One region of the Bradyrhizobium sp. USDA 223 genome, then DNA from elsewhere that is predicted to be linked to it. Evidence: riboswitches for the same ligand, from Rfam matches in the RefSeq annotation. Region 1 holds a riboswitch; the other holds the start of a gene.

Evidence for each region. A riboswitch is a leader RNA that binds a small molecule or an ion and turns the genes downstream of it on or off. The one in region 1 is predicted to bind S-adenosylmethionine.
Region 2: another riboswitch for S-adenosylmethionine. It lies ahead of ABIA40_RS33715 (homoserine O-acetyltransferase); the one in region 1 lies ahead of ABIA40_RS32840 (O-succinylhomoserine sulfhydrylase).

What each region holds. Positions count from the first base shown of each region.
Region 1 is NZ_JBIYDR010000001.1:7,063,897-7,067,253, reverse strand. It holds gene ABIA40_RS32845 (2'-deoxycytidine 5'-triphosphate deaminase) at 169-1,305, opposite strand; SAM riboswitch at 1,386-1,465, shown strand; gene ABIA40_RS32840 (O-succinylhomoserine sulfhydrylase) at 1,541-2,728, shown strand; gene ABIA40_RS32835 (SGNH/GDSL hydrolase family protein) at 2,799-3,357, opposite strand, start outside.
Region 2 is NZ_JBIYDR010000001.1:7,235,569-7,238,925, reverse strand. It holds gene metW (methionine biosynthesis protein MetW) at 1-194, opposite strand, end outside; gene ABIA40_RS33715 (homoserine O-acetyltransferase) at 197-1,399, opposite strand; SAM riboswitch at 1,494-1,573, opposite strand; gene ABIA40_RS33710 (chorismate mutase) at 1,730-2,578, shown strand; gene hisC (histidinol-phosphate transaminase) at 2,612-3,357, shown strand, end outside.

The sequences.
Region 1 (3,357 bases):
CGGGTGACGCAACCAGACGCGATCTCGGTGTCATCGCCCGCCTTGTGCGCCATTGCGCACTGGGACGGGCGATCGAGTACTCCGAGATGGTCATGCTTGAATCGAGAGGCCGCGGCGTACTGGATTCCCCGCCTCCGCGGGGAATGACAGCGGTGGGTGAGGTTAGCACTACACCCTGAAATGCTTGCTGAGCTTCAGGCCTTGCGCCTGGTAGTTGGAACCGATGCGCTGGCCGTACATGGCGTCGGGGCGGGCCAGCATCTTTTCGTAGACGAGGCGGCCGACGATCTGGCCGTGCTCGAGGATGAACGGCACCTCGCGCGAGCGTACCTCCAGCACGGCGCGCGATCCCAGCCCGCCTGCGCCGGCATAGCCGAAGCCGGGATCGAAGAAGCCGGCATAGTGCACGCGGAACTCGCCGACCAGGGGGTCGAACGGCACCATTTCCGCGGCGTAGTCGGGCGGCACCTGCACCGCTTCCTTGGAGGCGAGGATGTAGAACTCGCCGGGGTCGAGGATCAGGCTGCCATCGGGGCGCGCCGAAATCGGCTCCCAGAAATCCTCCACCGCGTAGCCCGCGCGGCGGTCGACATCGACGACGCCGGTGTGGCGCTTGGCGCGATAGCCGACGAAGCCGCTCGCCTTCTCGCCGGAGAGATCGACCGAGACGGCAACGCCGCCGGAAAGATCCGCATCGTCGATGTCGACGAGACGTTCGCTGGCGTGCAGCGCATCGAGCTCGTCGGCATTGAGGATGGCATCGCCGGTGCGGAAGCGCACCTGGCTGAGACGCGAGCCCTCGCGCACCAGCACCGGAAACGTCTTCGGGCTGATCTCGGCATAGAGCGGGCCGTGATAGCCGGCGCCGATCATGTCGAAGCGACGGGTGCCGTCGGCGATCACGCGGGTGAAGACGTCGAGCCGGCCGGTCGAGCTCTTCGGATTGGCGGCAGCGACGATCTCGGGCGGCAGCGCGAGGCTCTCGAGCAGCGGCACGATGTAGACGCAGTTGGTCTCGAGCACCGCGCCGTCGGCGAGGCTAAACTCGTGCAGCTTCAGCTCGTCGATGCGCTCGGCCACGGTGGCACCGGGCCCGGGGAGGAAGCTGGCGCGGACCCGATAGGCGATGTCGCCAAGGCGCAGATCGAGGCTCGCCGGCTGGATCTGGCTCTCGACGAAGTCGTAGGCGGGCAGGATGAGACCTTCTTCCGCCATCGCCGCGATCGTGCGGTCGGGCAGGATACCATTGGCGTCGGCGGCGACCGTGAACGTCAACCGGGGGTCCTCATCAGGGGTCGAATGCATCCGGCCATGCCGGAAATACAAGTCTTTTACGGCTATCCGATGGACGCCTTGACGGAAAGGGCATTGCGGAATATGAGCATCACTTATCCCGTGGTGATTTGAGCCGGCCGGCTTGCAGCCACGTTAAATAAGTCGCTAAACAGGCCGGGGACCTCTGTGATCCCGGCCCGTGGAGATATCCAGGCCGGTTTTTTTGTGACCGTTTTGCCTCGACGGTCATGTCGGAGAGGGTCCTATGTCGAAGTCGTCTGCTGCCTACCGCCCCGAAACCCGCCTGGTCCATTCCGGCACCCTGCGCTCGCAATATGGGGAGACCTCGGAGGCGCTGTTCCTGACGCAAGGCTATGTCTACGCCAGCGCGGAGGAGTGCGAGGCGCGCTTCAAGGGCGAGGATCCCGGCTTCATCTATTCGCGCTATTCCAACCCGACGATTGCAATGTTCGAGCGCCGCATGATCGAGCTCGAGGGCGCCGAGGCCGCGCGCTCGGCGGCAACCGGCATGGCGGCGGTGACGACCGCGATCCTGGCGCCGCTCAAGGCCGGCGATCACGTGGTCGCCTCCCGTGCGCTGTTCGGCTCCTGCCTCTACGTCATCCAGGACCTGTTGCCGCGCTACGGCATTGAGGCCACGCTGGTCGACGGGCTCGATCTCGACCAGTGGCAACGGGCGCTGAGGCCCAACACCAAGACGTTCTTCCTGGAGAGCCCCACCAACCCGACGCTGGACGTGCTCGACATTCCCTCGATTGCCGAGATCGCGCACAAGGGCGGCGCGCGGCTCGTCGTCGACAACGTGTTTGCAACCCCGATCTGGCAGAGCCCGCTCGCGCTCGGCGCCGACGTCGTCGTCTACTCCGCAACCAAGCACATCGACGGCCAGGGCCGCTGTCTCGGCGGCATCATCCTGTCCTCCGAAGCCTTCATCGCCGAGCACATCCACAATTTCATGCGCCAGACCGGCCCGTCGATCTCGCCGTTCAATGCCTGGGTCCTGCTCAAGGGACTGGAGACGCTGGGCGTGCGCGTGCGCGCGCAGACCGACACGGCCGCGCGCGTCGCCGAGGTGCTGGCGAGCCATCCCAAGATCTCGCGACTGGTCTATCCCGGCCGCGCCGATCATCCGCAGGCGGCGCTGGTGAAGAAGCAGATGCGCGGCGGCTCGACGCTGGTCGGCTTCGAGGTGAAGGGCGGCAAGGCGGCGGCGTTCCGTGTGCTCAACGAATTGAAGCTCGCCAAGATCTCCAACAATCTCGGCGACGCCAAGAGCCTCGTCACGCATCCGGCGACCACGACGCATCAGCGCCTCAAGCCGGAAGACCGCGCCGCGCTCGGCATCAGCGAGGGCTTCATCCGCTTCTCGGCGGGGCTGGAGCACGCGGATGACCTGATCGAGGATCTCACCGCGGCGCTGGAGAAGGCGTGAGGGCGAATGGCGAATAGTGAGTGGCAAATGGACCCAGCCCTATTCGCTACTCGCCATTCCCTACTCGCCTCTACATCGGCCGGTACGTTCTCACATCGGCGGGCACGCTCACACCGAGCTTGATCTGGCCGACGGAGCGGATGATGTCGTCCCCGAGCAGCTGGGCGAAGCAGGCATAGCCCCAATCGTTCATGTGCAGGCCGTCGGCGATGACGAAGCTCTCGACCGGGATCGACTGGTTCTCGTGCCAGTCGCGCATCACCTCGAAGCGGGGGAAGATACCGACCTTGCGGAGCTCGGCGACGTTGCCGAGCAGCTTGATCATCTTGCCGGCGCTCTCCTTGCGCTGGTTGACGGCCGGCGAATATTGCGGATCGACCAGCACGATGTCGGTGCCGCCGGCGGCCTGAATGCGGTTGATGCCGTCCTCCACCAGCTTGACGGTCTCGCCGGGATCGAGATTGCGCAGCACGGCGTTGGTGCCGACCTGCCAGATCACGAGATCCGGATGCCTGTCGATCACCTGCGTCTGCAGACGCTTCATCATCTCGGGGGCGTCCTCGCCGCCGACGCCCGCATTGATGACGCTGATGTCGGCGGTCGGATAGTGCCGGCGCAGCTGCGCGGCG
Region 2 (3,357 bases), 170 kb from region 1:
CGCGACAATTCGATGCCGCGGCCGTCGATGCCGCGGGTCTCCAGCAGCTGCAGCAGATCGCCGTCGCCGCAGCCGACGTCGAGCACCTTCGAGCCCGGCTTGACCATCTCGGCGACCAGCAGATGATCGGCGCGATAATCACCGGACGGCCTGGCCGCAACGCCGTCCAGCGGCAACACTTCCTGCACGGACATCGCTAACGGTCCTCGAGGTTAAGCCCGCGGGCCTTGCCTGCCGATTGCAGGAAGGCCCGGGAGATGTCGAAGAATTCGGGCACGTCGAGCAGGAATGCGTCGTGGCCGCGATCGGTCTCGATCTCGGCAAACGACACCCGGGCGCTCGAGGCGTTCAGCGCGTGCACCAGTGCGCGCGATTCCGAGGTCGGAAACAGCCAGTCGCTGGTGAAGGAGACCACGCAGAAGCGCGTTTTGATGTCGGCGAAGGCCTTGGCCAGCACGCCGCCGTGATCGGCGGCGATGTCGAAATAGTCCATCGCCCGCGTCAGATACAGATAGGAATTGGCGTCGAAGCGCTCGACAAAGGACGAGCCCTGGTAACGCAGGTAGCTTTCGACCTGGAAATCGGCGTCGAACGAGAAGGTCGGCAGCTCGCGGTCCTGCATGCGCCGGCCGAATTTGCGGTGCAGCGCCGCATCCGAGAGATAGGTGATATGCGCCGCCATCCGCGCCACCGCGAGCCCGCGATGCGGATGGATGCCGCGATCGGCATAGCCGCCACCGTGCCAGTCGGGGTCGGCCATCACGGCTTGTCGGCCGAGCTCGTGGAAGGCGATGTTCTGCGCCGAGTGCCGCGTCGCGCAGGCAATCGCCAGCGCGGAGTACACGCGCTCCGGATAGGCGGCGGTCCATTGCAGCACCTGCATGCCGCCCATCGAGCCGCCGACGACGGCAAACAGCGTGTCGATGCCGAGCCGGTCGATCAGCATCGCCTGCGCGCGCACCATGTCTGGAATGGTGATGACGGGGAAGTCCAGGCCCCAGACCTTGCCGGTGGCGGGATTGATCGAGGCCGGCCCGGTCGAGCCCATGCAGCCGCCGATCACGTTGGAGCAGATGATGAAGTAGTGCTTGGGATCGATGGGTCGGCCGGGGCCGACCAGCGTCTCCCACCAGCCGGGCTTGCCGGTGACCGGATGGACGTTGGCGACATGCTGGTCGCCGGTCAGCGCATGACAGATCAGCACGGCGTTGGAGCGATCGGCGTTGAGCTCGCCATAGGTCTGGTAGGCGATCTGGAACGGGGAGAGATCGACGCCGCAATCGAGCCGCAGCGGCTGCTCAGTGCCGAAATGCGCAACCAGCGAGCTTGGATGATCCACCTCGTGCGATCGCTCATCGGCGCTGATCGCAGGACTCGGTATCGACTTGACGCTACCCATCTCGGACATCGACCTCGTTTGCGACTGGCTGCTCGACCGCGCCGCTGACATCAGGCCATGAAAAACCCGGCCTGAACGATAGGTTCGGCCGGGATCGGAAGCGTCCCCGGCCTGTTTAGCGAGTTTTTTAACGTGGCTGCAAGCCGGCCGGCTCAAATGACCACGGAACGGGCAAAAGCTACCGTCTTGGGCGGTTTTCGTCAAGTCGCAGCCCGGATCGGCCCAATTCGTCTCTGTCGCGTCGACCGAAAAGGACGTCATTTCTCTTTGCTTTCACCGTCCCGACTGCCTAATCAGGACATCCCCCATCGGAACGATCGACGACCAGACATGTCCCAACGTCCGCCCGCGCCACCATCGCTGCAGGAACTGCGCAAGGAGATCGACGCGATCGACGAGGGCATGCATCGCCTCCTCATGCAGCGCGGCGAGATCATCGATCGCCTGATCCAGGTGAAGCAGACCCAGGAGGTCGGCTCGGCGTTCCGGCCCGCGCGCGAGGCTGCCATGATGCGCGAGATCGTGCAGCGTCATCGCGGCATCCTGCCGCTCGACACGGTCGAGAGCATCTGGCGCGTCATCATCTCGACCTTCACCTATGTGCAGGCGCCGTTCTCCGTGCATGCCGACGTCTCGGTGAGCGAGCCGGCGATGCGGGATTCCGCGCGCTTCCATTTCGGCTTCACGGTGCCTTATGTCGCGCATTTCAGCGCGCAGGCCGCGGTCGAGGCGGTGGCAAAATCCAAGGGCGACCTGGCGCTGGTCTCGGCGACCTCGAGCCGCACGCCATGGTGGCTGGAGCTTGAAGCGAACGGCGCGCCGAAGATCATCGCGCGGATGCCCTTCATCGAGCGCGCCGACCATCCGGCCGCCTTGCCGGTGTTCGCGATCTCGCGCGTCGCCGACAGCGCCCTGGTGACGGAGGTCGAAACCTTCAGCGTGCGCGTCTCGGGTTGGAACGCCGAGGTCGCCCGCGCGCTGTCGCCGCTCGCCGAGATCGTGGCGGTGCCCGATACCGCCTTCGACGGCGCGGCGCTCTTGGTCTCGGTCACCGGCGCGACCAGCATCGACAAGATCAGGGCTGCCCTGATCGAGGCGGGGGCCTCGGTGCGCTCCGTGGCCCTCGTCGGCAGCCACGCAACGCGCTATACGGTGCCCCCGACCGGGCCGAAATCGTAAATCGCGAGCCGCCCAGCCTATCCGGAGTCCAAGATGTCCCGCCCCGTGCCGAATCCCGGCATTCTCGATATTGCGCCCTACACGCCCGGCAAGAGCCCGGTGCCGGAGCCGGGCCGCAAGGTGTTCAAGCTCTCGGCCAACGAGACGCCGTTCGGGCCCTCGCCCAAGGCGATCGAGGCATTCAAGCGCGTGGCTGATCATCTGGAGGACTATCCGGAAGGCACCTCGCGCGTGCTGCGCGAAGCGATCGGCCGTTCGTTCGGACTCGATCCGAACCGCATCATCTGCGGCGCCGGCTCGGACGAGATCCTCAATCTGCTCGCGCACACCTATCTCAGCCATGGCGACGAGGCGATCTCCACCACGCATGGCTTCCTGGTCTACCCGATCGCGACCATGGCGGTCGGCGCCAGGAACGTCGTCGCGCAGGAGACCAACCTGACCGCTGACGTCGATGCCATCCTGAAGGCCGTGACGCCGAAGACGAAGCTGGTCTGGCTCGCCAACCCCAACAACCCGACCGGCACCTATCTGCCGTTCGACGAGGTCAAGCGGCTGCGCGCCGGCCTGCCCTCGCACGTGCTGCTGGTGCTGGACGCCGCCTATTGCGACTACGTCTCGCGCAACGACTATGAGATGGGGATCGAGCTCGTCGCCACCACCGAGAACACGGTGGTGACGCACACCTTCTCCAAGATCCACGGTCTTGCCGCGCTGCGCATTGGCTGGATGTTCGGGCCCGAGCACGTCATCGACGCGGTCAACCGCATCCGCGGCCC